Regions from separate parts of the Lutispora sp. QWL-02 genome, predicted to be linked through region 1. Evidence: riboswitches for the same ligand, from Rfam matches in the RefSeq annotation. Region 1 holds a riboswitch; each other region holds the start of a gene.
What was found. A riboswitch is a leader RNA that binds a small molecule or an ion and turns the genes downstream of it on or off. The one in region 1 is predicted to bind molybdenum cofactor.
Positions count from the first base shown of each region.

Region 1 (7,952 bases):
ATACTATGCCTACAGTTTTTTATCCCTACTGGGAGAAAATATGATCGATAAAGGAGACGGATATATAATAACCCAAAGGGATGGAAACTATCAGATACTGCTCTACCTATATGACGATAAGCTGAAAAGCCCTGGGATCAAAGATAGAGCCCTCAAAAAATCCGGAATGAGAACCATGCTGAAGCGAAAGTATTCCATCAACTTATCTTCCCTCCCCGATGATTTCAGGGTCATATCTTACAATATAAATGAAAAAAACGGATCAACCTACGATAATTGGATTTCCATCGGGGCCCCAAAAGCTTTGACTGGTGAAGAACTAAAGCTGCTTGACACTGCATCCGGACCTTCTGTAAAATTCTATAACGCAGGCAAGAGCCCTGTCTTTAACATAATATCAGCCTTAGAAGGCTATGGAGCCAACTTGATTCAGCTTCAAAAAGTACAAAAGCACCTATAACATGGTGCTTTTTATTTATTCGACGACTTACGAAAAACTTCAGGTGCTTAAACTTATACCTTTTAACGGTTACCTTGGTGAATGAAAAAAATTACAAATATGTATATACTTTTTATTGAGGATGATGTCTGTCCGTTTACGAAAGGTTGTGATCGACATGAAAATCAATAGAAATATATTCAAATCAGAAAACACAGATAAGCTTCTCATTAAATTTGCAGTGCCTACCATCATAGCTCTATTAGTCATAGAGCTATATAACATGGTGGATACCATATATGTAGGTCGGTATCTGGGAAGCACAGCCATAGGAGCATTGGCAATAGCCTTCCCTGTTCAGCGCCTTATTTCCGCCTTGGGCCTTTTGATAGCCGTGGGTTCCTATACCGCGGCATCAAGATATCTGGGAGAAAAAAATTATGATGATCTGAAAGCTGTAATAAAAAATTCTCTGGTCCTTACCATACTGATAATGTCTGCAATTACATCTCTCCTGTATTTCTTTTTGGATCCCATAATAATAGGGCTGGGTGCAAGCCAAAGCATATTGCCTTATTCCAAGGATTATATAGGCATTGTGATATTCGGAGGCGTATTTCAATCTTTAGCTATAGTGATGTGCTATATCATAACTGCTCTGGGAAACCCTAGAATAACCCTTAAGGCCACAGGCTTAGGAGCTGTTTTAAATATAATACTGGATTATGTATTGGTGGCCTATTATCCTTTAGGCGTGAAAGGAGCAGCAATTTCAACAGTTTTATCTCAGTTCATATCCTTCTTATATGCATGGCACAAATTCAGCTATGTGAAAAAGGATTTGAATTTAGGCTGGAAGCTCAGGCTTAATCATGGTATTTCTTCAGAGATCCTCTTGATAGGCTTCTCCACCTTTGTGATAGAAATATCCGACGCAGTAGTAGCTGTGCTATTGAACAACCTTCTCCTGTCCTACGGAGGGGATAAGGCATTGATAATAATAGGTGTTACCACAAGGATCTCAATGTTCCTGTTTATTACCGTGATCGGCATAAGCTCTTCCATGCAGCCCATAGCGGCATTTAATTACGGAGCTGATAATTATGATAAGGTAAAAGATGTGGTAAAAAAATCAATCGATTATGCGACCGTGTCATCAGCTATTGTGTGGCTGTTGATGATGGTCTTCCCTCAATATATTATAGGCTTCTTTATGGCTGATTCCGAACTGCTTATAGATACCATAAGAATCCTGAGAACCATAATATCCATTTTCCCCGTTGTAGGCGTATACTATGTTGCAATATACTTTTACCAGGCAATGGGGGAAGGCAGGGGTTCCTTCCTCTTGTCCATTTACAGGCAAATTGTAGTGTTCATTCCTCTTATGTTTATAATGGCCAAATCCATGGGCTTACCGGGAATCTGGCTGTCCTTTCCCATATCGGACATGATCTCTTGCTTAACCGGCATCTATTATATAAAGCGCGCTTTTGATATAGTGGAAGAGCCGGAATACTAAACAGGCGATTAGCCTTGCATTGACAACTGTTTAACGTTATAATATAGATATAATTTCCATAAGCTCAATAAACAGAAATACTCCGATTTTATGCATCTAAACGAATTATACGCGCAAGATGCATAAAACGAAAGGGTATTGCAGGAAACTGCAGTGCCTTCCAGTGCGAAAAGGAGTAATAAACCGGCTTTTTAAAACTTCTTTTTGCTATAAAAGAAGTTTTTTTATTACTCATTTCCATTACGAGTAAACTGTGTCAAAATTTTAAATAGGAGGAGAGCATTATGAGCTATTCAAACACTAAGAAATCCTTGAAGGTACTGGCACTATTAACAGCTTTTACCCTTATATTTTCATCCCTTGGCCTTATAGCTCCGGATGTATTAGGAAGTTCTGTATACGCAGAAGCATGGACTCCTAAAACGGAGCAGCCTATTGTTGTGGTTACGGGCCAGGGTATAGGATTCACCGATGAAAAATCGTATACTCTAAGCGAACTCATATCAATGCAGCATGTTACAAATCTTTACTCCACAATAAACACCACTCCCACCAAGAGCATATATCTTGGGAAGGGAGTAAAAGTCGATGATCTCCTGAGCAAATCAGGCTTCACCAAAGACAAATATGATCTATTCAAGATAGCTTTTGCAGCCAAGGATGGTTACAAGGTCACCTTCGACCCTTCTCACAAAGGAGATTCTACCACTTCCAAGGTATTGACCACCCCATCCTACGGTATGGAAAGATATTATTTCCCCAAACTGGGCAGCGGACAAGCCGACGGCAAAATCCCCGTGGATACCATACTGGCCTTCGGAAGAGCCGGCGATAGGGGTAAACCTGAGATAATACCCCAAAGCAGTTCTATAGAAGCTTTGACTGATAAGGATGCACCCCTCTTGATGGTAGGCCAGCAGCATGTGGAAGAACAAAATAATCCCTTGTTTAATAAAACCATACAAAAAATACTTGTTGGCGAAGAACTGCCTGCAGTTCTGAAAATAGGTAATAAGGATTATACAAGAGCTGAAATACTCCTCATGCCTAAAATGGCAGGCAATTGGACCTATACTAAAAAAACAGGCCCGGTGGCTGACTACTGTGTGGGAGTTCCTTTGAGCGAACTTCTCAATGGCTATGACGATAAGGACAAAGTAGAATTTATATCTGCCGACGGCTATGCAAATGATCCTGTTACCGTAGGAGATATAAAAGATTCCTCCAAGCAGTACATACTGGCCTATGAAGCAGGCACCGGCTCCGGTGACTCCAAAGCAGTCTGTGACACTGCAAAGGATAACCCGGCTATAGTCGGTTATTTCAGGATATACAGCCAAAACGGCTCCTTAATAAAGCTGGTCAACGAGATCAAGGTCACTCCGTCCGGCGGAACAGACTATTCCAAGAGTCCTTACAAGCACATTACAAACGGCGGAGTTGCCGGCGATGCACCTTACAATATAGATGCAATAACAGGAGCAACATTGACCTTTGAAGGTCCCGGCCTTGCGGCCAGCATACCTCTCTCCATCAGAGAAATGGAGAACCAAAATGCAGGTGCCTTCCGCGGAGATTATAAGGATATTCGAAGCGGAAAAGAGACTGTACTTAAATATGAAGGAATCCGTCTTGAATACCTATTGAAGAATATGACCTCCGGCACAACCGGTATAAAGCTCACCGATTCCGCCTATAAGGTGCTCTTAAAAAACAGAGTGAGACAGACCATAGCAGAATTTACCTTAGAGCAAATTGCCCAGGCTGAAGCACAGGGCAAGCCCATAATCATATCCTATGGAACCTCAAACCGGGACGGCTCCAATCCGAGGCCATTTGTCTATGATGCAGGAGCAGGTGCCGATGCGTCCTTGGGCAATGAGGATGGCTGTATAAAGCTTGTTTATGATAAATCAGCCTTCCGCTTTGATCCGAACCCCAGCTATACCAAGTTCGGAAACATTGCATACATCTATGTGGCAGAGAATGATTCCCCGGGCTATAAGCATGATAAAGCCCCTTACGACAAAGCAGAGAATTCTCAGTACATAATAACCGTTACGGGAGATAAGATCGGAAGAGAAGTAAACTATACAGTAAAGCAAATAGAAGATATGGTCAAGTATGAAGACAGCAAGCCCGCTATAAGCGGCATGGGCTATAGAGCCGAATACAGCCTCTCCAACTCAACCTACTGGTATGTCAATGAATATGAAGGGGTTAAGCTGTGGGAGCTTCTGAAGAAATCCGGAGTCCCCGAAGCCATGGCCAAGGGCGAAGGCTCCAAGACCGTGGTGCAATTTGCCGCTACAGACGGCTATAAGGATTTTGACAAGTTCACTCTGGCTCAGATAGCAGATCCCGGTCTATTCGGATACTATGAAAAGAACCCCGCCGATTTGAACGACGGAAAATACGCTTCCAAGGATGAAGATGATTTAAGATCCACCGGTTATCCCGTTTTAGTAGCCTATGGGGTCAACGGATATCCATATGTTATAAAAAATATTCTGGACGGCTATAAGAGCGGCCTTGGCAATGATGGAGGCCCCTTGCGCATCATATCCGGCAAAACAGAATACCACCATGCCAACGGCTCAAAGCAGGCCAAGCTGCTGGATAAGATAATCGTGGGCAATGAAGTCAACTACAGCACCCACAGCGGGAATCCGGACGAAAATTATAAATCTCTCGCTTCTCAAAAGATAGATGTAAAAGTGATAGGCATGGATGGAAGCACTCTCAAGAATCTAAGCTACACAATAGCAGATATAGAAAGCATGATTTACGGAGCCGATATCTCCAATACTGAAAAGGTTAAGGCTAAAGTAAAGGATTTCTACAAGGTCAAAAAAGGCGATAAAGCTTACATCGATTTGTATGAGGGTATAGATCTTAGCTATTTCCTGAAGGAGAAGGCTCAGATACCCGGGATCAAAGGCACAGTGATCCTTACAGGCTCTAAGGGAGAATCCTTGACCGTATCCCTGGACGATATATTCTATAACAGCAAAAAATCCATCCTGGCTTTTGCTAAAAACGGCACCCCCATGGTACCGGATAAAGACTCTAAGGGTTATGTCAGCTCCTATACGGACGGAACAGGCGAGAAGATCAATGTGAAGAACGACGGCGGGCCTCTTATGATGATCATGCCCCAGGAAAAATCCATAAATGCGGTTGCTTCAATTGCAATAAATCTTCAGCCCGATAAATATGCCCATATAGAATCCCCTTATAACCAACTGAAAAACAGCACCATAACTATTGAAGGCCCGGGAACTAAGCTCAGCTCACCTAAGACCTTCAAGGTTTCGGACATAGAAGACAAGCAGACCCTCGCAATCACAGCCGATTATAACGTGAAGAAGACTGCTTCGGAACAGCAGATCCGCTACAGAGGGATAGATCTCTACAGCTTCTTACGATCTGCGGATGTAGGACTCCAATCCAATGCCAGCGAAGCAGTCTTTACCGCTGCAGACGGAAAGAGCCTGACCTTCTCATTATCGGAGGTCATGAAAACTGATTATCTCAACGGTGCAACCAAAGCAGCGGATTTGAAGATGATATTGGCCTATGGCTCAAGCCCAATAACTCACAGCAATCCCGAGAACGGCAAGCCTCTTGTACCGGATAAGGACTCTAAGGGTTATGATCCCAACTATAACAATTCGGGAGGCCCTCTTTGCCTAATGGTAGGCCAGAAGTCCGCAGAAGACATCAATTCCTCCAATATACTAAAAAATGTTGTGAGGATATCCGTCAAAGCTTCTGAAGCCACCAGCTGGAAACATGACATGAGCCCTGCCTACAGCCAGTATCTGGACAAAAGCTATCTGGAGCTTACCGGGACTGCTTTGGCAAACCAGAATAAATATACTCTCCGCGAGCTTGAAGCCATGGATGACATAATACTGAGAGATTCCTATACCTATATCGGGGAGCATCAGCATGAAGGCCTTGACCTGTGGAAGCTCATCACTCAAAAGGCAGAGCTCAAGCCCGGAACAGACATCACCTCTGTGAAAGTTATCGCATCGGATGGATTCTCACGGGATGTCCTGTCTGTATTCGGAAAGGATGCCCTGGAAAAAGGAATCGCAGACGGCCTGGACAGAAAGATAATCATGCTTTCCTATGCTGCAGACGGAAATCCGCTGGTTACAGATACCAACAGCGACGGATACACAAGCGGCAATGAAGGCGGACCCATAAGGATGATCACTCACTTGAATCAGGGAGCATGCCTGAAGAATGTAGTCAAGGTAGTAGTAGACGGAAACACCGATCATGCCCCTTCATCGAAGCCTGCTGAAAAAGTATTTACCTCCTATCTGGGCGGGGATAAGGGCGGATTACCTGTGGCAGGAGTGAGGACCGTCGTCCCCGATGATAAAGGCGGCCTTTGGATAGGCACCTATGGAGGCGGAGCGGCTTATCTGGATGCAGCAGGAAAGATAAATGCCCTGACCTTGCCGGGAAGCTATGTAAACGATATAGCCATAGATAAAGCAGGCGGCGTATGGTTTACCCTCGGAGGCATGGAGCCTCAAAATCAAAAAGGGGCCGCTTATCTCAAAGACGGAAAAGTGGCCCATTATACAAAGGAAAGCACCAAGGGCAATCTCATATCGGATTTTGTGCAGAGCGTGGAAATAGACAGAAGCGGCAAAGTGTGGTTCGCCACCGCTTCAGGCTTGGTCTGCTTTGACCCTGCAAATAACAGCTGGAAGAGCTGGACCAAGGAAAACGGCCTGCCCGCCCAATCAATCTGCGCACTGACGGCGGATGCTAAAGGCGGCATCTGGATAGGATGCTACCCTGATACAGCAGATGCAGAAAAGAATATATACAGCGGCGGATATGCATATATGACCAAGGAAGGAGCTATAAAGGCATATACAGACACCAAAAATACTAATTTTGCCGACCAATGGGTGAGAAGCATTTCCATAGACCCCCAGGGCGGAGCATGGATAGTAAAGTCCGGTTCTTACTCTACCATGGAAAATGCAGGAGGCAGGATTAATTATGTAAACCCTAAGGGAGAGATTGAAGCCCAATATACAGGACAGGAGCTGCTCCCCGGGGAATTGAAGGATAACGCGGAAATACGAACTATTGCTGTGGATTACAAAGGCAGTTTGTGGATCGGAACCAGCTCCAAAGGAATATTCTTCTGCAAGAAGCCAAAAACAGTGAGCAAGAAATTTAACAGAACCAACGGAGATTGGCAGGACATCAGCAGCTTAGACTCGATATTCTCCATAGCCGTAACAGAAGGTACTCTGTGGGCAGGAAGCAATGGCGGCGTAGTCCATGCTTTGACGGATAATATATTCATGAAAAAATAAGTATCAGGAGCAGGCAGGCACACTGCTTGCTCCTGATTTTACTGCGGAGGTAAACTATGAAAATCAGGAATAACGTATTTTCAATTTTATTGTTCCTTTTGCTATCCTTATCCCTATTGACTGCATGCCAGGCAAAAGTCCCTTCCGCTCCGGCTGCGGATTTGGCAGAAGCCGCTGATGAAACGAAAGCCAAGGAGCAGCCCGTGGAAATACAAAAGAAAGCCGAAGAAGCAGCCCCCCAGGAGCAGCCTTCAGAAGATGCCCTTAAAGCAGCACCTGCAGAAACTCCGGCAGAGCCGCAAAAAAAGGAATCTTCTAAATCGGATGATAAAGCCTGCTTTCAGATCGAAGGTACAGGCATAGAAAAATCTATTCTGCTTTCTCTGGATGAAATGAAAGCCATGAATGACGCTTGTTTTGAGGATGACTTCTTTTCTCTCAATAGCTATGGAACAAAAAAGTATTTTCATTTTAAAGGTATAAAAATAAAGGCTATTTTAGATAAAGCCGAATTAAAAGATAACGCTAAAAATATAAAATTCGTTGCAACAGACGGTTATACCCAAGAGCTGACTATTGACCAAGCTTTAAGGGAGGACTATATTGATGAACAGGATCCAAGCAAGAAATATCC
Region 1 covers NZ_CM177762.1:877,620-885,571, reverse strand. The annotation lists gene AC4HCY_RS03970 (helix-turn-helix domain-containing protein) at 1-460, shown strand, start outside; gene AC4HCY_RS03965 (MATE family efflux transporter) at 618-1,961, shown strand; molybdenum cofactor riboswitch at 2,030-2,153, shown strand; gene AC4HCY_RS03960 (ligand-binding sensor domain-containing protein) at 2,246-7,318, shown strand; gene AC4HCY_RS03955 (molybdopterin-dependent oxidoreductase) at 7,375-7,952, shown strand, end outside.

Region 2 (7,952 bases), 120 kb from region 1:
AGACTACTTAATCCATTAGAGTTATACACAGATACAGGCAGGCAAAATATAAACCAGTATATACAAAATCCTACTACATACCCTGCTGTTCTTCCTATTGCAACGGTAAGCAGAGGAATTAAAATCAACATCGATATACATAATATCGGAGCAATAGAAAGCAAAACAGTTTGCTTCTTCTCTAAACTTATCAACCCTAATCCTCCTTCTTCTATTAAGTTCGTTTTTATCTTAATAATTTATGTGATTAAATCAATATCAATCAGCTTGTTAATGCCCATGATATAATTGACCTAGTGTCAATCAGGTTATAGTTCTTTTTCCTCCTGTTGAACCTTGACCGTTTGCATGGATATTATCAAGCCGATTGAACACTAAATACGCAACAAAAGAAGGTGATACATTGAACCCACTTTACGTCGGTATTGATATTAGCAGCAGTTCCAATGTCGTCTATTTCATGAAACCTGATGGAACAAAACATAGCTGCTTTCCTGTTTCAAATAGTCTAGATGGCGCTAGATTATTATCCAATAGGATTGTTTCTGCAATTACTTCTGAATCCCTTACAGATCTTATCATTGGATTAGAAGCTACTTCCGTCTATGGTGACAGCCTCGTTTGTTTCTTAAGGGAAAATGGTAATCTTGCTCCATACAATAAAAAGATTCACTCAATCCCAAGCAGGTTAAAAAGTTTATGGATGCTTACATAATTGCAGATGCCCTGCGCTTTGGAAGAATCAACAATGAGGTATATACAGACGATTACCGTTACAAGGTTTTGCAGAGCCTTACACGTGCTCGTTTCTTCGCTGTTCAGAGCTAAACCAAGGATAAAAAGCGTTTCCTCAACTATTTATTTATGAAGTATTCTTCTTTGGCACAGGAGAAAGTATTCTCAGATACTTTCAGCACCACTGCATTAGCTGTCTACGAAGAGTTTGATTCCGCAGACGAGCTGGCCTACATGGATTTAGATGAACTAACTGACTTCATTAAAAAAAAGGAAAAAATCGCTTTCCTAATCCTGATGAAGTTGCTAAATTCATTCAGGCAGCTGCCAGAGGTTCCTACCGTCTGCCCAAGACAGTAAATGACTCTGTCAACCAGGTGCTATCTATATCCATAAGCTTCATAAGAGCGCTGGATGCACAGATCAAAGCTTTGCCCTGTTTTAAAAAACATAGTAGGCAGGGCTTGGGTAGGTGTCTTTTGCTTTTATTAGAGTAATGAGATTATCTCATTATTTCTTATTTTCACTACTTGACATCACATCTCTGGACTATCTTAACTGTTAATTACCTACCTATTTCTCCCTTGTATAATCTTCGATTCAACTCTCATGGATCTCCATTGAACAATTTCTTACAATTACGCAGTACTATAAACTACCTAATAAAATTGCCCTAACAAACCTGGGCATGAATGCCCGACATCTCGTCATATTTCAGATATCTTTTCCAATCTCATGTCCATCTACCTAAACATTACCATAATGATTTGGCTTTTTCTACATATAATTACTAATTTTGCGACTATTTCATAGCCATATGTTCTCCATATAAAACCTCTAAAATAAATTGTGCAAATATTTTGTGTTTTTCGTCATATTAGAAGGAGTTGTTTAATACATGTAGAATAAGTAAATTAAATGTATATCTTATAAATTTCATATCGACTCCGATTCCATATGACCGGTTAAGGTTTTTGGAACGATAGGGCATGGGTAGAAATGCCCATACCTGCCGTTGTGCAAAGGAGTCCATCTGTGTTGCAGTTTGTGCAAAAACAGATGGGCTTTTTTAATTAAATAAAGGAGGTGGAGCTGGCGTCCATGCGGCGTCCAGTAAAGGATTGAGCAAAGTATTAATGATTTCTCCGGAAAAGTGCATCGGCTGCAGAACCTGCGAGCTGATCTGCTCCTTCAACAGGATGGAGGAGTTTAATCCGAAGCAAGCTGCAGTATCCGTGCTGGCTTATGATGAGGCTGCAATAGCAGTGCCCATCATGTGCATGCAGTGCGAAGACCCTTCCTGCATGAAGGTTTGTCCTGTAGGAGCAATCGTAAAAGCGGAAAATGATGCAGTCATAATCGACGTTCAAAAATGCATCGGCTGCAAGATGTGCATAAGCGCATGTCCATTGGGCAATATCACCTATAGCCCGAAAGAGAAAAAAATGATCAAATGCGACTTGTGCGGAGGGAATCCGCAGTGTGCGGAGCTTTGTCCCTCAGGAGCAATTCAGTACAAAGAAGCTACACCTGCAAACCTTAATAAAAAGAGGAAGATCGGCGAAAGATTCAAGGATTTGTTTGGGGAGGTGTATGAATAATGTTTGGATTTACAGGCAAACTTCTCAGAGTGAATTTGACCGACAAGACCATTAAAAGAGAAGGCATTAATCCTGAGGATGCCAGGAAATACCTTGGTGCCAGAGGCTTAGGCACAAAATATTTCATGAATGAAGTTGATCCAAAGGTTGAACCTTTCAGCCCCGATAACAAGCTCATATTCATGACCGGCCCCCTGACGGGTACCTTAGCTACTTCTGCAGGCAGATATGAAGTAGTTGCCAAGGCTCCCCTGACAGGCACCATAGGAGCTTCCAATTCCGGAGGCCATTTCGGACCCGAGCTGAAGTATGCCGGTTATGACGGAATCATATTTGAAGGAAAATCAGAAAAGCCCGTTTATCTATACATAAATGATGATGAGGTGGAATTAAGAAATGCTGAGCATCTTTGGGGCAAAACCGTGTTTGAGACTACCGACATGCTGCTCGGCGAAGCAGGCGAAGATGCAAGAGTGGCCTGTATAGGCCCCGGGGGAGAAAAGCTGGTACTATTCGCAACGGTCATGAATGACAAAAATAGAGCTGCAGGCAGATCAGGCCTTGGTGCCGTAATGGGCTCAAAAAATCTTAAGGCTGTAGCAGTAAAGGGCTCAAAATCTGTAGAGGTTGCAAAACCCAAGGAATTTCTTGATATATGCAAGAAAGGCAGAACGATGCTGAAGGATCATCCCGTTACGGGTGCAGGCTTAGCCGCCTATGGCACTGAAGTCCTTGTCAATATTTTGAATCAATCCGGTGCCCTTCCCACTAGAAACTGGAGAGACGGCGGCATATTTGAGCATGCTGATGAGACAGCAGGGGAGACTTTGACGGAAAAATATTTGGTGAGAAATAAAGGCTGCTTCGGCTGCAATATGGGATGCGGCAGAGTGACCAGGATACCGGAGGGCAAATTTAAAAGCTTTGGTGAGGGGCCTGAGTATGAAGCAGGCTGGTCTTACGGAGCAGATTGTGGTGTCAGGAACCTGGAAGCCATATGCAAGGCAAATTTCATATGCAATGAATTAGGCATTGACCCCATAACCATGGGCTCCACTATAGCCTGTGCAATGGAGTTGTATGACAAAGGAATATTGACCAGAGAAGAGTTAGGTAGAGATCTTCCTTTCGGAGATGATGAAGGAATCGTAGAGTTTACCAGAATGACAGGCTTGAGAGAGGGCTTCGGTGATACAATGGCTATGGGCTCCTATAGAATGGCGGAGCTTTATGGTCATCCGGAGCTTTCAATGTCCGTAAAGAAGCAGGAAATGCCCGCTTATGACGGCAGAGGAGTACAGGGTATGGGCCTTGAATATGCTACTTCAAACCGCGGCGGCTGCCATGTAAGGGGATATCTTACATCCCCTGAGGTACTGGGAATACCAGCTAAGCTTGATCCTTTAGTAACAACCGATAAGGCTCCATGGTTAAAGACATTCCAGGATTTGACTGCAGTAGTTGATTCTGCAGGCATATGTCTTTTCACTACCTTTGGTATAGGGCTTCCCGAGATAGCCGAAATGATTAGAACAGCTTTGGGCTGGAAATGCTCAGATGCTGAAATATTGCAGATAGGTGAAAGAATATGGAACTTAGAAAAACTATTTAATCTGGAAGCAGGCTTCACAAAAGAGGACGATACACTTCCTGAAAGACTTCTTAAAGAACCTCTCCCTTCCGGACCTGCAAAGGGCAAGGTAAATGAGCTGGATGTTATGCTAAAGGAATATTATGAGGTAAGAGGCTGGGGAGAAGACAGCATACCAACAGAAGAAAAGCTGAAAGAATTGGCAATCAGATAAAAGTAAGTAGTTTTAGGCTGTCGGGAGATTCATACCAACCGGCAGCCTAACAAATAATGTAAGGGCGGATTTTTCATGAAGGTAAAGTATTTTGCGTATATAAGAGATTATACAGGCACAAAGGAGATTCAAATAGAACACTGCCATACATTAAAAACTCTTCTTATTAAGCTTTGTGAAAAGCATGGTTTGAAGTTTAGAAATAAAATATTCAAAAATGACAGCCTCAGCAGCGAGATAATCATTTTAGTCAACGGCAGGAACATTGTCCATCTCCAGGGGCTCGACACCTTGCTCAGCCCTGAGGATGAAATAAGCATATTCCCGGTGGTCGCCGGGGGTTAATGTTTACATTTTTTTGTATTGGCGGTGATGAATTTTGTTTGACAAATACCCAAAGGAGAAAAGATTTACATTAGCTATACTGCAGGATATTCAGAAGGAATACGGCTATATTCCCAAGGAGAAGCTCGTTGAGCTTTCCGGATATCTTGACATCCCTCTCTCAAGGCTGTACAGCATGGCCACCTTTTACAAGGCTTTAAGCCTGACGCCCAAGGGGGAGAATATAATAAAGGTCTGTGACGGCACTGCATGCCATATCAGGTCATCCAAAAGCTTATTGGATGAGATCAGGAGCACCCTTGGCATAAAGCCGGGGGAGACCACAAAAGACGGAAAGTTTTCCTTGGAAACCGTAAACTGCCTTGGCTCTTGTGCCATAGCTCCCGTCATGGTGATAAACGGCAAATACTATGGCAAGCTCACTTCCTCCATGGTTAGAGAGATTTTGAAGGAATACGGGGGTGCGAGCGGTGAGTAGAACGATCTTTGTCTGCTGCGGCACAGGATGCCTGGCAAACAATAGTATGGAAGTATATGAGAAGCTAAAAAGGTTCATAGAAAAGTATGAGCTAGATGCAGAAGTAAAAACTTCCATAAAGGCTACCGGCTGCAATGGATTATGTGAAAAAGGGCCCCTGGTGAAAATCCAGCCTGACGATATCTGCTACAGCAGGGTTAAAGCAAAAGATGCGGAAGAAATCGTCGTAAAGACCTTGATCAACGGTGAGATAGTAGACAGGCTTTTGATCTTTGATACTGCAAAGGGTAAAAAAGTGACTTCTCATAAGGAAACCGATTTTTATAAATCCCAGCAGAAAATCGCTTTAAGGAATATAGGGGAAATTGACCCTGCAAGCATAGATGATTACATTGAGCGCGGAGGATATGAGGCACTGAGCAAAGCGCTGTTTCAGATGACACCCGGGGAAGTGATCTCGGAGGTTGAGAAATCCGGATTGCGGGGCAGAGGCGGAGGCGGCTTTCCTGCAGGGCGAAAATGGAGACAGTGTGACAGTATAGACAGCTTCCCAAAGTATGTGGTATGCAATGGAGATGAGGGAGACCCGGGAGCCTTCATGGACAGGAGCATAATGGAAGGCGATCCCAATACGGTAATAGAGGGGATGACTATATGCGCCTATGCCATAAAATCAAACAGCGGATTCATATATATCAGGGATGAGTACTCATTGGCCCTCAAGAATATGAATGCCGCCATAAGGCAGGCAAGAGAAAGAGGTTTCCTGGGCAATAACATCATGGGCGGCGGGTTTGATTTCGATATACAAATAGTAAGAGGCGGAGGAGCCTTTGTCTGCGGCGAATCCACTGCATTAATGCAGTCTATAGAGGGAAATGTAGGTGAGCCCAGGGCTAAATATATACACTCTGTGGAAAAAGGATTATGGGGGCAGCCTACCGTGCTCAATAACGTGGAGACCTGGGCAAATATCCCCGAGATAATAACTAAGGGCTCTGAGTGGTTTAGCTCCATAGGTACAAAAAGCAGCAAGGGCACAAAGGTATTTTCGTTGGTAGGCAAGGTAAAGAATACGGGGCTTGTGGAAATTCCTATGGGTACAACACTGAGGGAGCTTGTATTTAAAATCGGCGGAGGAGTAATCGGAGACAAGAGATTTAAAGCCGTTCAAAGCGGCGGTCCTTCGGGAGGCTGCATACCGGAAAATCTCCTTGATCTTCCTGTGGACTTTGATACATTGAAGGATGCAGGCTCCATGATGGGCTCAGGCGGCATAATAGTCATGGATGAGAGGACTTGCATGGTGGATGTGGCAAGATATTATCTCAACTTTCTATCCGAGGAATCCTGCGGCAAATGCGTTGCCTGCCGGGAAGGCATAAAAAGGATGCTTGAGCTTCTCTCGGATATCTGCGCCGGCAAAGGCAGCGAGGAGGATTTGGAGCTATTGGAGAGCTTATGCCATACTGTGGAGGAGGCTTCTCTCTGTGGATTGGGAAAAACAGCTCCTAATCCTGTGCTGACCACATTAAAGTATTTCAAGGATGAATATCTGGCTCATATAAAGGAAAAAAGATGCCCTGCAGGAGTGTGTCCCGGCCTCACAGCTTATGAGATCGATGAAAAGCTGTGCAAAGGCTGCGGAGTGTGTGCAAAGAATTGCCCGGCTTCAGCCATATCCGGAGAGCGAGGGAAGGCACACCGCTTGGATGAAGCCTGCTGTATAAAATGCGGCAGCTGCATGGATATATGCAGGTTCAATGCGGTAAGGGTCAAAAAGGAGGTGCGGGCATGAAGATTACAGTAGACGGCATAGCATGCGAAGCCCAAAAAGGGGAAATGCTGCTTCAGATTGCAAGGAGAAACAATATTCACATACCTACTTTATGCCACAGCGATGCCCTGCCAGGACTCGGGAGCTGCAGGTTGTGCATGGTGGAAATAGCGGACAGAGGCAGAAGCAGTGTTGTCGCTTCCTGCATATATCCGGTAAAAGGTGAGATAGAGGTGCTTACTCATTCGGATAAAATTAAATCCATAAGGAAGAATCTCCTCATGCTGCTTTATGCCAGAGCTCCTGAGGATGAAACCATAAACAGGCTGCGCAAAGAATACGGGGTGCCGGATAGCATAAGATTTTCGGGAGATAAAGACGAGCACTGCATACTCTGCGGATTATGCGTCAAAGCTTGTGATGAGATGGGAAGCAGTGCCATATCAACGACCAACAGAGGCGTGACAAAGAAGGTGTCTACCCCTTATGATGAGCCTTCCGCTGAATGCATAGGCTGCGGCTCCTGCGCCTATGTATGCCCTACCGATGCCATTAAGATGAAGGAAGATGAAGGCATACGCACCATATGGAATAAAAGCTTCCATCTTGTGAGATGCAAAAAATGCGGCAAGCCCTTTGCCACACAAGAGCAGCTTGAGTATAACCGTGAAAAACTGGGAGACGATTGGGCTGAAGCTTTGTGCCAGAGCTGCAAAAAAGCAGTGACCGGCGAGAAGCTTAGAGATATATATGAGAGGACAACATAATTAACTGATTCCTATAATTATTATAGTGTTCAATGTAATATCCGCTAAGCTTATGTCCCAAAATATCTGCTTATGTAAAAAACTATAGACTAGGCACTCTTTAAAAGTTTCTAGTCTATAGTTTTTTATATAAGCTTATAAGCTATTCTTTATAAAAAGCGGCGACATACAAATATAGAATTTATTATAGATTATATATCGAACGTTAAATATTAACACTATTTGATAATTGTTGTTGCTTCTTTATAGCTTCACCTTTTGAACCTTCATATTCACGTCCCCATCCTGTAATAACCGAAAATACAAGCACAAAGAATAAAGTTATGCAGTGAAATGAAGCAAACGAAAGTTGCATTGGGTTAATAGCTTTAATGAAGCTATAATCAGCTATAAGCCCATTTACACAAGTTATAACAATAAATATGAAAGAGCTTGTAAAAGGAA
Region 2 covers NZ_CM177762.1:754,832-762,783, reverse strand. The annotation lists gene AC4HCY_RS03355 (CPBP family intramembrane glutamic endopeptidase) at 1-194, opposite strand, end outside; gene AC4HCY_RS03350 (hypothetical protein) at 461-715, shown strand; gene AC4HCY_RS03345 (hypothetical protein) at 880-1,095, shown strand; molybdenum cofactor riboswitch at 1,669-1,779, shown strand; gene AC4HCY_RS03340 (4Fe-4S dicluster domain-containing protein) at 1,857-2,336, shown strand; gene AC4HCY_RS03335 (aldehyde ferredoxin oxidoreductase family protein) at 2,336-4,141, shown strand; gene AC4HCY_RS03330 (ubiquitin-like small modifier protein 1) at 4,217-4,486, shown strand; gene nuoE (NADH-quinone oxidoreductase subunit NuoE) at 4,521-4,964, shown strand; gene AC4HCY_RS03320 (NADH-ubiquinone oxidoreductase-F iron-sulfur binding region domain-containing protein) at 4,957-6,762, shown strand; gene AC4HCY_RS03315 (2Fe-2S iron-sulfur cluster-binding protein) at 6,759-7,508, shown strand; gene AC4HCY_RS03310 (Na+/H+ antiporter NhaC family protein) at 7,714-7,952, opposite strand, start outside.
Region 2: another riboswitch for molybdenum cofactor. It lies ahead of AC4HCY_RS03340 (4Fe-4S dicluster domain-containing protein); the one in region 1 lies ahead of AC4HCY_RS03960 (ligand-binding sensor domain-containing protein).

Region 3 (7,952 bases), 1.5 Mb from region 1:
TTAGCTATCTTCTCTTTTCCTTCTTCCACTATTTTGGATATCTTTTCTCCGACTTCTCCTGCGCCTTCCTTTACGCTTTGAGCAGCATTTTTAGCAGCATCTGCTATGTCCTTCCTGGTCTCTTCGCCGGCTTTAGGAGCCAGGAGCACACCTGCAGCCGCACCCACTGCCGCACCCACCCCCAGGCCTACTCCTACTTTCTTAGCTGTATCTATTGCCTGAGCTTTTTTCTTCTCTTTTTTAGATTTGTTTAAAACATCTCTTAATGACATTGATAACCCTCCTTATATCGAATACTTTGTATATTTATATAATTATACTGGAAAACCATGCTAATTTCAATAAACGAATATATTAACAATAATGGGTAAAAATAAGTTAGGTAAAATTTTCATATGGATAGCCTAGTTGCATATATAGGAAAAGAAAAACAATGTAATACGGAGTTAAATTGAAATATTAGGCGAATATAGCCAAAAAACCCACTAAAATAGGAAATTATGAATTTGCCAATAATAATTTCATTAATTATTATAATAATGTAATTAGCACTCAACGCTAACGAGTGCTAATAAAAAGAAAACATATAAATTTTAAATACAAAAACTTTAAGGAGGGGTATTAATGAATATCAAACCACTTGGAGACAGAGTAGTTATTAAAGTATTGGAAAGCGAAGAAACAACTAAAAGCGGTATAGTTCTACCGGGCACTGCAAAGGAAAAGCCAATGCAGGGCGAAATCCTGGCTGTCGGCTCAGGCGAGATTGTAGACGGCAAGAAGGTTCCTTTGGAATTAAAGGTTGGAGACAGGGTAATATACTCCAAATATGCAGGAACAGAAGTCAAGATGGACGGAGCAGAATATCTGATCCTCAGACAAAATGATGTATTGGCAATAGTAGAATAATAAAGGGAGGTTAAATAAATGGCAAAGCAGATTAAATTTAGCGAAGATGCAAGAAGATCTCTTGAAAGAGGAGTAAATCAACTGGCTGACACAGTTAAGATAACTCTCGGACCAAAGGGAAGAAATGTTGTTTTAGATAAGAAATTCGGTTCTCCCCTGATCACAAATGATGGTGTTACTATAGCGAAAGAAATAGAGCTGGAAGATGCTTTTGAAAATATGGGAGCTCAGCTGGTAAAAGAAGTCGCAACCAAAACAAATGATGTTGCAGGCGACGGAACAACTACAGCTACAATTCTGGCTCAGGCTATAATCAGAGAAGGCTTGAAAAACGTTGCAGCAGGTGCAAACCCGATGGTATTGAAGAGAGGTATAGCCAAGGCTGTCGAGGCTGCTGTAGAACAATTGAAGAACGTTTCCAAGCCCATAGAGAGCAAATCCGCCATAGCGCAGGTTGCTTCCATATCAGCAGGAGAAGAGGCAATAGGGGATATAATTTCAGAAGCTATGGAAAAGGTAGGCAAGGATGGCGTTATAACCGTTGAAGAATCAAATACCTTCGGTACAACTTTGGATGTTGTTGAAGGAATGCAGTTTGACAGAGGCTATGTTTCCATGTACATGATCACAGATACGGAAAAGATGGAAGCTGTATTGGATGATCCGTATATACTTATCACAGATAAAAAATTATCCAATATTCAAGATCTTCTTCCGGTATTAGAGCAGATCGTACAGCAGGGCAAAAAGCTTTTGATAATTGCAGAAGATATTGAAGGGGAAGCGCTTTCAACATTGGTTGTAAATAAACTAAGAGGAACCTTTACTTGTGTGGCTGTAAAAGCTCCCGGCTTCGGCGACAGAAGAAAGGCAATGCTTGAAGATATAGCTGTGCTCACAGGCGGTCAGGTGATATCCGAAGAACTTGGCTTAGACCTTAAGGAAACAAAGCTCAGTCAATTAGGAAGAGCAAGACAGGTCAAAGTCCAGAAGGAAAACACCATAATCGTTGACGGTGCAGGCGATGCTCAGGTTATAAAGGATAGAGTAAGACAGATAAAAGCTCAGATAGAAGAGACAACTTCTGATTTCGATAGAGAAAAGCTTCAGGAAAGGCTTGCAAAACTGGCAGGCGGCGTGGCAGTTATCAAAGTCGGCGCTGCAACAGAAACTGAGCTCAAAGAAAGAAAGCTTAGGATCGAAGATGCTCTTGCAGCTACAAGAGCAGCTGTAGAAGAAGGTATAGTACCTGGCGGCGGAGCTGCTCTGATAAGCGCAATAAAGGTTGTTGAAGGCTTATTGAAGGATGCTCATGGCGACGAAAAGACAGGTATTCAAATTGTAAGAAGGGCTTTGGAAGAACCTGTAAGACAGATTGCAGAAAATGCAGGCCTTGAAGGCTCAGTAATAGTAGAAAAGGTTATCAACAGCGAAGCCGGAGTGGGATATGATGTGACAAACGATAAGTATGTCAATATGATAGAAGCAGGTATAGTTGATCCTACAAAGGTTACAAGATCCGCATTGCAGAATGCTGCATCTATAGCATCAATGCTTCTTACAACTGAAAGCATAGTAGCAGACCTTCCTGAAAAGGAAAAACCCATGATGCCCGGAGGCGGAATGGGCGGAGATATGGGAATGTACTAAAATAGATAAAAAGCTGCGAATTATCGCAGCTTTTTGTGCTTTTTGGCTGGCGCCTGGATGATGCCTTCCAAAACTCTGATAGCGTTATCTTGCGTCCGAATAAAGAATACTGTTAATAATTGGCCTTAGGAAGTATAATAGTAGATAAGAAACTGGATTGGGAGGTAATCGCTTTGGAAAGATTGACTCACATAAATGAGAAAGGCTATGCAAAGATGGTGGATGTTACGGAAAAAGAGGAAAGCTTGAGAGAAGCGGTGGCTCGAGGTTCCATCTATATGAAAAAGGAAACCATAAGAGCTGTAAGCGAAGGCAAAATAAAAAAAGGAGATGTGCTGTCTGTAGCTCAGGTGGGCGGAATAATGGGAGCCAAGAGCACTTCTGTCATAATACCAATGTGCCATAATATCAATATTTACGGTGCGGATCTCGAATTTAATATTGATAAGGAAAACTGCAAAATAGATATCATTGCAACGGTAAAAACATACGGAGTTACGGGCGTCGAGATGGAGGCTTTGACGGCCGTATCGATTGCAGCCCTTACTATATATGATATGTGCAAAGCCATAGACAAAGAAATGGTCATATCCGATATACATCTTGTGAAAAAAACAGGCGGCAAATCAGGCGATTTTTATTTCAGGGACTTAGGTTCTAAATGTTAAAACGAATGGGTTTTAGAACTCAGGAGGGACTGGGGTATTCCTTGCGGGTCATAGGGGAACGAAGAACCACTAAAAGACACGAAGACAACACGAAAAAACACTAAATGATCAAATAATCTGACAGGTAGATGGGCGGTTTAAAGCGAAGCTTGTCGTCCTGAGCACCCATGATTTTCATAACAATGACATGGGTTATTGCTCTCTTCCGTGTAATTCAGTGCCCCATTCAGTGTCTTTCAGTGGTTTTCGTTCCCCAGGACCCCAAAGGAATACCATAATGCCAGAGGCTAGCGGCTAGTGGCTGACCTATAAGGAATACCCCATAGAAAAGAAGGAGGAAGCTTATGAGCAAAGATTTTACATTTACATTCGGTATAATCACAGTGAGCGATAAAGGCTCAAGAGGAGAACGGAAAGATGAATCGGGGCCGACAGCGGAAGAATTGCTGAAGCCTATGGGCGGGATTATGAAAAAATATATGATGGTGCCGGATGAAAGAGAAGATATAAAAAAAGCGATAAAAGAAATGGCTGACAGCTTGAACATCGATATGATTTTGACAAGCGGCGGAACAGGCTTTTCACCCAGGGATGTCACTCCGGAAGCCACTTTGGAGATGATTGAGAGGATTGTGCCGGGGATATCTGAAGCCATGAGGGCTGAAAGCCTTAAAGCGACGCCTAAGGCGATGCTTTCAAGAGCTGTGGCAGGTATCAGAGGCAGATCTCTTATAATAAATCTGCCCGGAAGCCCCAAAGGAGTGCGAGAATGTCTAAGCGTTGTAATTCCAGTGCTGAGGCATGGCATAGAGACTTTAAGGGGAGAAACTTCCGAATGCGCCGAAAGGAAATAGAATCAATTTTCCATAAATCTGATAGCTGATAAATAGAATTAATTGCTTCTAAACTAATTGACAAAGCATTAACAATATATTAGAATAAATATGATAAAAAAATAACTCCGAGTCGGTAGTCCAAAGAACTTTTTCTTATGGAGCACAGGCTAACGGGTTGAATGAAAATGTTCATGCTGCCCGTGTGTGGAAAGGAGCTAAATTTGAGAACCGTAGCCTTAATGGTATACGGATTTGTTTATGGTTGTTAATAAACTCCTTTTTTGGGGAGTTTATTTTTTAGTAACTTATCCAATTTACATGACAAGGGGGATAAACATTATGGAAATGGTAAACCTGACAATTGATGGTATCAAAACCCAAGTACCAAAAGGTACAACAGTTTTGGCAGCTGCTAGGTCATTAAACATTAATATTCCTACACTTTGCTTTTTAAAAGATATTAATGAGGTCGGAGCATGCAGAATGTGCGTTGTTGAGGTAAAGGGAGCCAGATCTTTGCAGGCGTCATGTGTGCTTCCCGTTGCAGAAGGCATGGAAGTAAAAACCAATTCAAAAGACGTGAGAGAAGCCAGATCTGTAATTCTCAAGCTTATATTGGCCAGACATGAAAGAGAATGTTTGACATGCTCCAGAAACCTTAACTGCGAGCTTCAAAAGCTTTGTGAAGAAATGGGCATAGATGGTTTGGACTTCCAAGGAGAAAAGATAACATATGCGGTAGACACAGCATCACCTTCAGTGGTCAGGGATCAGAATAAATGCATACTTTGCGGAAGGTGTATAAGCGTTTGCAGGAATGTACAGGGCACTGGGGTTATTAACTTTGCAAGAAGAGGAGTCAAGACGACTGTAACCACCTCCTATGATAAAGGCTTGTCTGAAGTAGCCTGCATAAATTGCGGCCAATGCATAAAGGTATGTCCTGTGGGCGCATTAAGGGAGAAAGATGACAGGGACAGAGTCTGGGAAGCATTGGATAACAGCGATATGTATGTTGTAGCACAGACAGCTCCAGCGGTTAGAGTTGCTTTGGGTGAAGAATTCGGTATGCCCGTAGGCACTAATGTAGAAGGAAAGATGGTATCTGCCTTAAAGAGATTAGGCTTTGATAAAGTTTTCGACACGGATTTTGCTGCAGACTTAACAATAATAGAAGAAGGCACTGAACTTTTAGGCAGGATTAAAAACGGCGGAAAGCTTCCGATGATCACTTCCTGTTCTCCGGGCTGGATAAAGTATTGTGAACATTATCACAACGATTTCCTTGATAATCTTTCAAGCTGCAAGTCACCGCACCAGATGCTGGGCGCATTGACAAAATCCTATTATGCAGAGAAGATGGGTATTGATCCCAAGAAAATTTTTGTTGTATCCATAATGCCTTGTACAGCCAAGAAGTTTGAATCCGGCAGAGAAGAATTGGAAGTTGACGGCTTGAGGGATGTAGATGCTGTCATAACTACCAGAGAACTGGCAAGGATGATCAAAGAAGCAAGAATGGATTTCGGGACCTTGGAAGATAGCAAATTCGATAAGGTTATGGGCGAATCAACAGGTGCTGCTGTAATATTCGGAGCAACCGGCGGTGTAATGGAAGCTGCTTTGAGGACTGTAGCAGATATTCTCACAGGACAGGATTTAAAGGACATAGATTATAACCCTGTAAGAGGACTTGAGGGAATTAAAGAAGCAGCAGTTAAGATAGGAGATCTTGAGGTAAAGGTTGCTGTGGCCCACGGTACAGCCAACGCAGGAAAGCTTCTTGATAAAGTTAGAAATGGGGAAGCCGACTATCACTTCATAGAAGTGATGGGTTGCCCCGGAGGATGCATAAATGGCGGAGGACAGCCGATTATAATAGATAAGGAAAAGACTGAAGAGGTATGCAGAAAAAGAGCTCAGGGGCTATATACCATGGACGCTGAAATGCCTTTGAGAAAATCTCATAAGAATCCTGAAATCAAAGCTTTATATGATGAGTATTTAGGAGAAGCCAACGGGCATAAAGCTCACCACCTGCTCCATACTCATTATGTTAAGAGAGAAAGGGTATAGATCATGATAGATAAAAGTACCAAGACCTTAACCAGAGCCGCTATACTCCTTGCGGTGGCTTTAGTCTTTCAATTTGTGAAGATGGGTCAGCTGGTAACGGGCTCTGGTATCAATGCAGTACTGATCGTTGCGGCTCAGATATGCGGTTTGCCTTGGGCGGCAGCAATCGGTGCTATAACCCCTTTTATGTCCGTAGTTTTGGGGGTTAATCCTCCAGCATTGATTCCCGTGGTTCCATTTATTGTAGCAGGCAACATTTTATATGTGGTCGTCTATTCTATATTAAAGACCAAAGGAAAAATAATAGGGGTTGGCCTTGCTGCCTTGTTGAAGTTTGGATTGTTGTATTCTGCAGTAAACTATTTTGTAGCCGTAAAACCGCCTATAAAGGTGGCCCTCAGCTTTCCGCAGCTATTTACCGCATTAATGGGAGGCGCTGTAGCTCTTATAATAATCAAAGTATTGGACAGAACGCAGAAAACTGAAGAATAGACAACTTTCAGAATCAACTGGTACAACATTCAGTTAGAAAAATAAATATATAGAAGACTAGCTTTGCATCAATCATTTATGCAGAGTTAGTCTTTCTTTTTTGTATATTATCAGGCAAATATGTTATAATTTAGATACAAAGCGATAGGTGTCTATCTCTGCAAGGAGTGAGAGTTTTGGATAAAAGTATCAGTATTACAGGCCCCAGGTATCAACATATTGCGTTGGACATAGCATCAAAAATTGCCAGCGGACACTATAAAGTAGGTGATAAAATATATACACGTTCGGTTCTGTCAAGCCAGTATAATGTTTCTTCGGAGACTGCCAGACGTGCAATAAGCATCCTATCTGATGTAGGAATTGTTGAGGTCTGGAGAGGCAGCGGCGTTTTAATAAAATCATGTGAAAAAGCAATCGATTTTGTGAAGGAATATACAGCCATACAGTCTGTGAATGACTTAAAAAATGAAATTCTAGATTGTCTTGAGCGTCAAGCCAAAGAAAATGATTTTCTTAAGGAAATGCTTGATAAGCTCATTGACAAAACCCACAGTCTAAAAGCTATAAATCCTTTTATTCCGTACGAAATAACGCTTGATGCAAATTGCAAACATTTAGGTGAGACTATCAGTGGCATTAATTTTTGGCATCATACCGCAGCAACTATTGTAGCAATAAGGCATGATGATGAGTTAATGATGTCTCCCGGTCCCTATGCGGTTATTACAAAAGGAGATGTACTATACTTTGTGGGAGATGATAATTCTCCTGAAAGAGTGAAAAATTATTTATATTTGTAATTGGCGATTTTGGAAAATATTTATTTAGCAGGCATAAAATCATACAAATACATGACTTTATGCCTGCTTTTTGATTTCCTCAATTTGACCAAAGTGACAACTTTGTGATATTATAAAGTTGTTTGTTAATTTTTGCGAAGGAGGAGTTAATGAATGAAAAGAAAAGCAGCATTTATTATAATGCTTATATTTAGCATCACTGCAGTATTTGGAGGCTGCAGCGGCAAGGAGGTTGAAAAGATAACCATAACAGCAACAAACAACGGTTGGGACAGTCAGATGCTGCATAATGAGATAGCAAAGCTGATTGTTGAAAACGCATATGACAACTACGATTTTGAGGTTTCCACAGGCTCGTCTACTATGAACTGGCAGGCAATGATCGCCGGTGATGTGGACCTGGACATCGAGAGTTGGACAGATAATGTGGCAACCTATCCAGATGATGTGGCAAAAGGCGATATTGTTGATGTGGGAGTATTGGTTCCTGATAGTGCTCAGGGCTTATATGTTCCACG
Region 3 covers NZ_CM177762.1:3,928,841-3,936,792, reverse strand. The annotation lists gene AC4HCY_RS18755 (YtxH domain-containing protein) at 1-272, opposite strand, end outside; gene groES (co-chaperone GroES) at 625-909, shown strand; gene groL (chaperonin GroEL) at 928-2,559, shown strand; gene moaC (cyclic pyranopterin monophosphate synthase MoaC) at 2,775-3,227, shown strand; gene AC4HCY_RS18735 (MogA/MoaB family molybdenum cofactor biosynthesis protein) at 3,572-4,081, shown strand; molybdenum cofactor riboswitch at 4,175-4,294, shown strand; gene AC4HCY_RS18730 (NADH-dependent [FeFe] hydrogenase, group A6) at 4,403-6,139, shown strand; gene AC4HCY_RS18725 (ECF transporter S component) at 6,143-6,631, shown strand; gene AC4HCY_RS18720 (GntR family transcriptional regulator) at 6,808-7,434, shown strand; gene AC4HCY_RS18715 (glycine betaine ABC transporter substrate-binding protein) at 7,588-7,952, shown strand, end outside.
Region 3: another riboswitch for molybdenum cofactor. It lies ahead of AC4HCY_RS18730 (NADH-dependent [FeFe] hydrogenase, group A6); the one in region 1 lies ahead of AC4HCY_RS03960 (ligand-binding sensor domain-containing protein).

Region 4 (7,952 bases), 1.5 Mb from region 1:
GAATCCAAACAAAGGAAGGGTCTATGGTTCAATTCCTGGGTGGATGGCAGATGAAATACTATATAAAAAGTATGAAGCCTATGGTCTTGATGAGATGTACAACTATACACGACTTGGCAGTGAAGCAACTCTATTTGCATCGCTTGCATCTGCATATAATCTGGGAGAACCTTGGGTAGGTTATTGCTATGAGCCTACATGGATCAGCGGAAAGCTGGATTTAGTGCTTCTTGAGGACACACCCTATGATCCTGAGCTTTACTTGGGGGGTAAATGCAGCTTCCCCAAACAGGAGCTTAAGATCGTGAGCAGCAGTAAATTTGCAGAAAAGGCTCCTGATTTACTGGAATTTTTCCAGAAGTACAAAACAGGCAGTCAGCTTATAAGCAATGCTTTGGCACATTTGGATGAGACGGGGAAAACTCATGAGGAGACAGCTAAATGGTTTCTTAAGGAGTATGATTACCTGCTGGATGAATGGCTGCCCGCCGAGAGAGCTCAGAAAGTAAGGGATGCTTTGAATTCATAAAGACATTTAGAAGGGGGACAAGTATTTGAATGAATATCTAATAAAATTTCCCGAGAGATGGCAGTTTAATGTCGGCGATAGCATTGATATATGGATTAAATCCTTCAGCCGAGAGCATAGAGAGTTTTTTACCGCGATAAAATCCGCTGTAATAGGTTCGATTAAGGGGATAAATTGGTTACTCACCATCATGCCTTGGTGGATGCTGATTTTAATTATTATGATACTTGGCTGGAAAATAAGCGGGAAGAAGCGTATAGGTGTGCTTTACGGAGCGATGTTGTTTTTCGTAGGCGCTTGCGGATTTTGGGATCATATGCTGGAAACCCTCAGCATTGTTATAGCTTCTGTCATTCTTTCCTTAGTGCTGGGATTCCCTTTGGGCATCTTGATTGCAATGAACAAAAGGGCAGAAGGAATCATACGTCCCATTTTGGATTTAATGCAGACTATGCCGACTTTTGTTTATCTTGTGCCTGCTGTTATCTTGTTCAGTACAGGAAAGACTCCTGCGTTGATGGCAACCACCATCTATTCAATTGTACCTATGATTCGCATGACTAGCCATGGAATTACTCACGTAGATAAAGAAGTGGTCGAGGCAGCCCAGGCTTTTGGCTCAACTGCTATGCAGGTCTTGATTAAGGTACAGATACCTCAAGCAATGTCAACTATAATGACCGGTTTAAATCAAACAATTATGATGGCTATGTCAATGGTGGTGACCTGTGCATTAATCGGCGCAAACGGACTCGGTATGGAAATACTCTTAGCCACAAACCGTACAGAGATGGGTAAGGCTTTGATGCCTGGCATTTGTATTGTTGTTGTGGCTATTATACTTGACCGCCTCACTCAAGGACTTGTCAAGAACAAGGAGGTGCAATAGAAGTGGATAATCACATCATAATGAGGGTCCGAAACGTATCAAAGCTATATGGAATAAATAAAGCTGAAGCCATAAAGCTCATAAAGGAAGGTACAGACAAGGAAACGGTGCATAGAAAAACCGGAGTTACTGTTGCTCTTTGGGATGTATCCTTTGAGGTAAAAAAAGGAGAAGTTTTTGTCATAATAGGACTGTCAGGCTCAGGAAAGTCCACAATTGTACGCTGCTTGAACAGGCTGAACAAGCCCAGCTCAGGAAGAATATTTTACGAAGGCAGTGAAATTGATAAATTCAGCAAAAAGGAGCTTTTAGACTATCGGCGCAATAAGATTTCAATGGTATTCCAAAATTTTGGTCTTATGAGTCACAGAACAGTCCTTGAAAATGTGGCCTATGGTCTTGAAGTAAAGAATATACCAAAAGAGGATCGTAAGAAGAAAGCAATGGAGATGATTTCCATGGTTGGACTGGAAGGCTGGGAAAATCAACATATTAACAGTCTTTCTGGAGGGATGAAGCAGAGAGTGGGGCTTGCCAGAGCCCTTGCAAATGATCCCGAGGTGCTATTGATGGATGAGCCGTTCTCAGCGCTGGACCCATTGGTGAGACGGGATATGCAGTTCGAACTTCTTTCAATCCAAAGAAAGCTTCAGAAAACAGTAATATTTATTACCCATGATATAAATGAGGCTTTCAAATTAGGAGATACTGTTGCTATAATGCGTGACGGCAGAATTATTCAGATAGACACACCGCAGAATATGTCTGCTAAACCGGCAGATGATTATGTTTCTAAATTTATCGGCAGTGCAGATAAAGCAAAGGTGCTGAGCGTCAAGAATGTCATGGTTACACCCACATGCCTGGTGAGGCCCAAGGATGCTCCCATCCAAGCCATAAGAGAGATGAGAGCCAATAGTGTCTCTACGGCATATGTGGCAGACGATGAAATGAAATTCATAGGCGTCATAACTATCAATGATGCGGTTCGTGCAAATAAAGAGGGATTGGCTTTGTCCTCCATGATAACCAGCGATGTATATACTGTAAATGAAGAAAAGCTTATCGAAGATGTATTGCATTTGGCCGCCAAATCTAAATATCCCATAGCAGTGCTTGATGAGGGGAAAAAACTAAAGGGAATTATCAGCAAGGCAGCAGTATTGTCTTCGCTATAAAGCATTAAAAGGCTTTATATGAAGCAAACGCATATGTTAGCTAAATAGGAAAACAGGTTCAGAAGGATATTCTTTTGGGCCTGTCTTTTTATAATGCATAGGGAATTATAAATTTCCTTAGTCTGCACTTTTCGTTAAAAGCCTTTGTTCTATATAGTTGGAATTTAGCAAGTATGGATGAAGTCTCGTTTAATTTTATTGCATTGTAATAAGGATTTGCGTAATGTAAAATATGCTTAGAACAAAAATAATTTTGGGAAAAAGAGATATTAAGCAGGGAAGGAAATGTTAAAAAATATCATAGCCCATAAATCAATTATTAAAAATCTCTACCGCTCATAGACGCATTGTGAGGAAAATGTTAAAATTAACCTGAGGGAGATAATGTATATTATAATAGAAAGGAACATCTTGATGGAAAAGAGATTGCTTACTCCAAAAGAGATTGCTCAGGCTACTATTGATGCCGGTGCCGGCAAAGCGAAGCTTTCGGTGATTCATATGATTATTTTGGGTATTTTTGCAGGAGCCTTTATAGGCTTTGGCGCTCAAGGAGCAATTATTATCGGGCAGACTTATGCAAGTATTGATCTGGGCATGTCTAAATTTATTTTTGCCGCGGCCTTCCCGGTAGGATTGATGCTTGTTGTTATTTGCGGCGGAGAGCTTTTCACCGGGAATAATTTGATGGTATTGGGCTGCTTGAATTGCAATTATAAAGTCAGAGACCTTCTTAGAAATTGGGCAGTAGTTTATTTCTCAAATTTTGCGGGCTCCGTCATATTGGCCTTACTGGTGGCCAACAGCGATCTCATGACGGGAGCAGCAGCAGAAAAGGCGATAGCAATAGCAAATGCCAAGGTTGCCATACCCTTTGGAGCCGCTGTTATAAGAGGCATTTTGTGCAATATCCTTGTCGTACTGGCTGTCTGGATGGCCACAGGATCGAGAGATATTATAAGCAAAATATTTTCCTGCTGGTTTCCCATAATGCTTTTTGTGCTCTGCGGTTATGAACATAGTGTGGCAAATATGTATTTTGCGCCTTTGGGAATGTTCATAGGTGCACCAATCACCTGGGGCCAAATCTGGATGAAGAACTTGATCCCCGTGACCATCGGAAACATTATCGGCGGCGCTGTAATAGTTCCTTTATCCTATTACAACGTATATATAAGGACGGCAAAGGTTTCATCCGATGCTGAAGACGGCCCAGAAAAGGTATAAAAGCTTTGAAAAAGATATAAATATATGATATCTTAAATATAGTAAGATTTTCCGAGTTTAATTTTCTAAAGGACAAGCCCATGAAAATTAAACCGAAGGGCTCCGGCAGAAATGCTGAAGCCTCCCGTATTTGGAAAGGAAAAATCAGATTCTATTATATTAGAATTAGAAGAGCAATCCTTTCGGATTGCTCTTTTTGAGCTTGGTACCAAACATGGTTATATGCAATAATCTTTATTTTTTTTATTAAAACAGGCGAAAGGTGATTTTCATGACATATTTTGCAGAAGCGTTTACTAAAGCTCTCAGCCTTCTTTTCTCCTTCGATAAGGAACTCTACGGCATAATTCTTCTGACGCTCAAAATATCTGCAGTATCCCTGATAATAAGCAGCATAATGGGCATTCCCATTGCTGCAATACTGTATATGAAAAAGTTTCCCGGGCGAGGGATCATACTCAATATAATCAGCACCTTTATGGGCCTTCCCCCTGTGGTGGTAGGCTTATTTGTGTATATCATGCTTTCCAATCAGATGGGGCTGTTCGGCGATCTGAGATTGCTGTTTACACCGGCTGCAATGATAATAGCACAGACAATATTAGCATTGCCTATTGTGACGGGGCTTACCCATACCGCTCTTATGTCTTTGGATGACCTGCTAATAAAAACTTCAATTACAATGGGTGCATCTTCCTTTCAGCTTTTTGCTGTCATCCTGAGAGAAGCCAGATATGGCATCGGCACAGCGGTTATAACCGCTTTTGGAAGGCTCATGGCTGAGGTCGGTGCAGTTATGATGGTAGGAGGCAATGTGAGATATCAGACCAGAGTGATGACCACTGCTATAGCATTGCAAAAAGGCATGGGAGAATTCCAGACAGCTCTCGCATTGGGAATCATACTTCTGCTTCTTTCCTTTATCATAAATTTTTTCCTTCAGTTTCTGAAAGGAAGGAGGGTCTGATTTGGAAGACTATATATTTAAGGCAGAGAATCTAAAAAAAGAATATTTGGGCAGAACTGTATTAGATATTGAAGAGATGAAAATACAAAAGGAAAAGATTACTGCAGTCATAGGTCCAAGCGGAGCGGGCAAGAGCACTCTTTTACACCTGCTCAATGTAATAGAAGCACCTTCCTCAGGCAGTATATGGTTTGAAGGCACTAAACTGGGAGAAAAAGCTTTGACCTTAAGCATCAGGAGAAACATGGTCATGGTATTTCAGAAGCCTTTGGTGTTTACCACCACGGTATATGAGAACCTGGCTTATGGCTTAAAGCTTAGAAAAATGAAAAAAGAAGAAATCGGTCAGAAAGTCGAAGAAGTGCTGGGGATAATCGGGCTGAAGGACAAGAGGAATCAAAATGCCGCCACTTTATCAGGGGGAGAGGCTCAAAGAGTGGCAATCGGCAGAGCTATGGTAGTGAGACCTAAGGCGCTTCTTTTAGACGAGCCTACAGCCAATCTGGACCCTGCAAATATATCTATCATTGAGGATCTGATCAAGTTTGGCAAAGCTAATTATGGCCTTTCCGTCATTATAGTCACTCATAACATGTTTCAGGCGAAGAGGCTCTCAGACAATACTATTTTTATGCTCAACGGCAAGATCGTAGATTATGATACTACGGAGAATCTGTTTAATTGCCCCAAAAATGAGATCACAGGGGCTTTTATAAATGGTAAAATGATTTATTAAAGGAGAGGGAATAATGAGAAAGAACTCAAAAATTTTTGCAACCATTCTGGTTTTGGTATTTGCTTTCAGCGTAATGCTTGGGGCAGCAACTGCCGCGTATGCGGACAATGCTCCGCTCGCAGGACTGGCCAGGACTACAGTCAATGCATATTTCAGAAAAGGACCCGGGGTTGATCAGGATATTTTAGATGTAATTAAAAAAGGAACTGAAGTAGTTGTCTTAGGCAAGGTGGGCAATTGGTACAAAATTAGCCATCCTGACAAAAGGGTGGGCTATGTCACCGGCAAATATCTGGAGGGTTTTGATAAAGGAATAGATAAGTTAGTGGAAGAAAAAATAAAGCTGGAGGAACAGCTCAAATCGTTAGAGACCAAAATCGATCTTTCCAAGCTGGAGAAGAATATAGTATTGGCGACTACAACCAGTACTCAGGACACAGGACTTTTGGATACATTAGTCCCTGCCTTCAGTAAGAAGTATGGCGTCAATGTGAAGGTTATCGCAGTGGGCACCGGTGAAGCTATAGAGATGGGCAAAAGAGGAGATGCGGATGTAATCCTTGTTCATTCCAGAAAATCAGAAGATGCCTTCGTAGCAGAGGGCTTTGGAGTGAACAGAAGAGATGTAATGTATAACTTCTTCTTGTTGGTCGGCCCCAAGGATGATCCGGCTAAAGTATCGGAAGCAAAGGATGCAGTGTCAGCCATGAAAGCGATTGCTGACAATGGATCGACCTTTATATCCAGAGGTGATGAATCGGGAACCCATAAGAAGGAAAAGGATTTATGGAAGCTGGCGAATATTGACCCAAAAGCCCAGAAATGGTACATGGAGGTTGGGCAAGGGATGGGAGCCACTTTGACCATGGCAAATGAGCAGGGAGCTTATACATTGGTTGACAGCGGTACCTGGTATGCTTATCAGGATAAAGTGAATATGAAGATAGTGCTTCAAGGGGACAAAGCATTGTTCAACCCCTACGGAGTAATTGCAATAAATCCCGCTAAATATCCTAATATAGGCTATAACTCAGCGATGGCTTTTGTCGAGTTTATAACCTCCCAGGAAGGTCAGACCATCATTAAAGAATACAAAAAGAACGGTTATCAGCTCTTTGTACCCGATGCGAAATAGTGTGCCGGATCATATGCGAAGCATAAAAAATGCTTCGCATTTTCTATCACTGACTATGGAATTATATGCAGACATGTGCTATTTTAAACTAGGGATGTGAATACATAGGGAATATGACCCTATAGGAATACCCAAAATCCTGAGCTCTGAGCTCTGAAACTTGGACTCTATTTAAGGAGGCGAAATGATGAAGCTTTTGAATGTAGATACATCTGATAAGGTTAGAAAAAAGATTGATGAGTCATTTACTGATAACTATGATAAATCGGAACAAGTTCCCACTGAACAAAGCCTGGGGAGGATAGCATTCGAAGATGTGCTGTCTCCCATCGAACTGCCTCAGTTTTCCAGATCTGTAGTGGACGGCTATGCGGTGTTATCAAGAGACACCTATGGAGCAGGCGAGAGCATGCCGGTTTTTCTGGAGGTCTCGGGTCATGTGGAGATGGGTAAGGCTGCTGAAGGCAAGGTTTCAGCGGGCAAGGCCATATATGTGCCTACAGGAGCCATGATACCTGGAGGCGCCGATGCAGTTGTGATGATAGAATACGTGGAGAACCTGGATGAAAGCACCATAGCTGTTTATACGCCGGTGGCTCCGGGTCAGGGCATTATAAAAAAAGGCGATGATGTGAAATCGGGCAGCAAGATTTTATTAAAAGGGGAAAAAATAAGATCCAGGGATATCGGAGTTTTATCAGCCCTGGGCATTGGATATATAAAGGTATTTAAAAAGCTCAAGCTTTCGGTAATATCCACAGGAGATGAAATAGTAGACTCCTTCGGAGAGGTCCGGTACGGTCAGATAAGGGATATCAATACACATCTGATATCTGCTATGGCGGAGGAGTCGGGCGCGGAGATAAGCCTTAAGCTGCTGGTGCCCGATGATTTCAGCAAGCTCAGAGAAGCTATAGACCAGGCTTTGAAAATGTCGGATATAGTGGTGCTGTCGGGGGGCAGCTCCGTCGGTGCCAAGGATATGACTGCCAAGGCTATAGAATCTACAGAGGGCGGGGAGATCCTTGTACATGGAGTAGCAGTCAAGCCCGGCAAGCCCACTATAATCGGGAAGGCAGGAGGAAAGGCCCTGTTCGGCTTGCCGGGACATCCTTCCTCAGCAATGGTTATATATAAGGTTTTTGTAGACTATCTCATAAGAAAATATTACTCAATGAGTGAAGATATAGTATATGTCGAAGCCTCATGCGGAGAAAACATACATTCTGCACAGGGCAAAGAAACCTATCAGCCGGTGGAATTGCTTGAAAGGGATGGGCAATACGAAGCT
Region 4 covers NZ_CM177762.1:3,920,784-3,928,735, reverse strand. The annotation lists gene AC4HCY_RS18715 (glycine betaine ABC transporter substrate-binding protein) at 1-529, shown strand, start outside; gene AC4HCY_RS18710 (ABC transporter permease) at 555-1,418, shown strand; gene AC4HCY_RS18705 (quaternary amine ABC transporter ATP-binding protein) at 1,439-2,596, shown strand; gene AC4HCY_RS18700 (formate/nitrite transporter family protein) at 3,011-3,823, shown strand; molybdenum cofactor riboswitch at 3,861-3,980, shown strand; gene AC4HCY_RS18695 (ABC transporter permease) at 4,095-4,790, shown strand; gene AC4HCY_RS18690 (ABC transporter ATP-binding protein) at 4,792-5,526, shown strand; gene AC4HCY_RS18685 (substrate-binding domain-containing protein) at 5,540-6,661, shown strand; gene AC4HCY_RS18680 (molybdopterin molybdotransferase MoeA) at 6,846-7,952, shown strand, end outside.
Region 4: another riboswitch for molybdenum cofactor. It lies ahead of AC4HCY_RS18695 (ABC transporter permease); the one in region 1 lies ahead of AC4HCY_RS03960 (ligand-binding sensor domain-containing protein).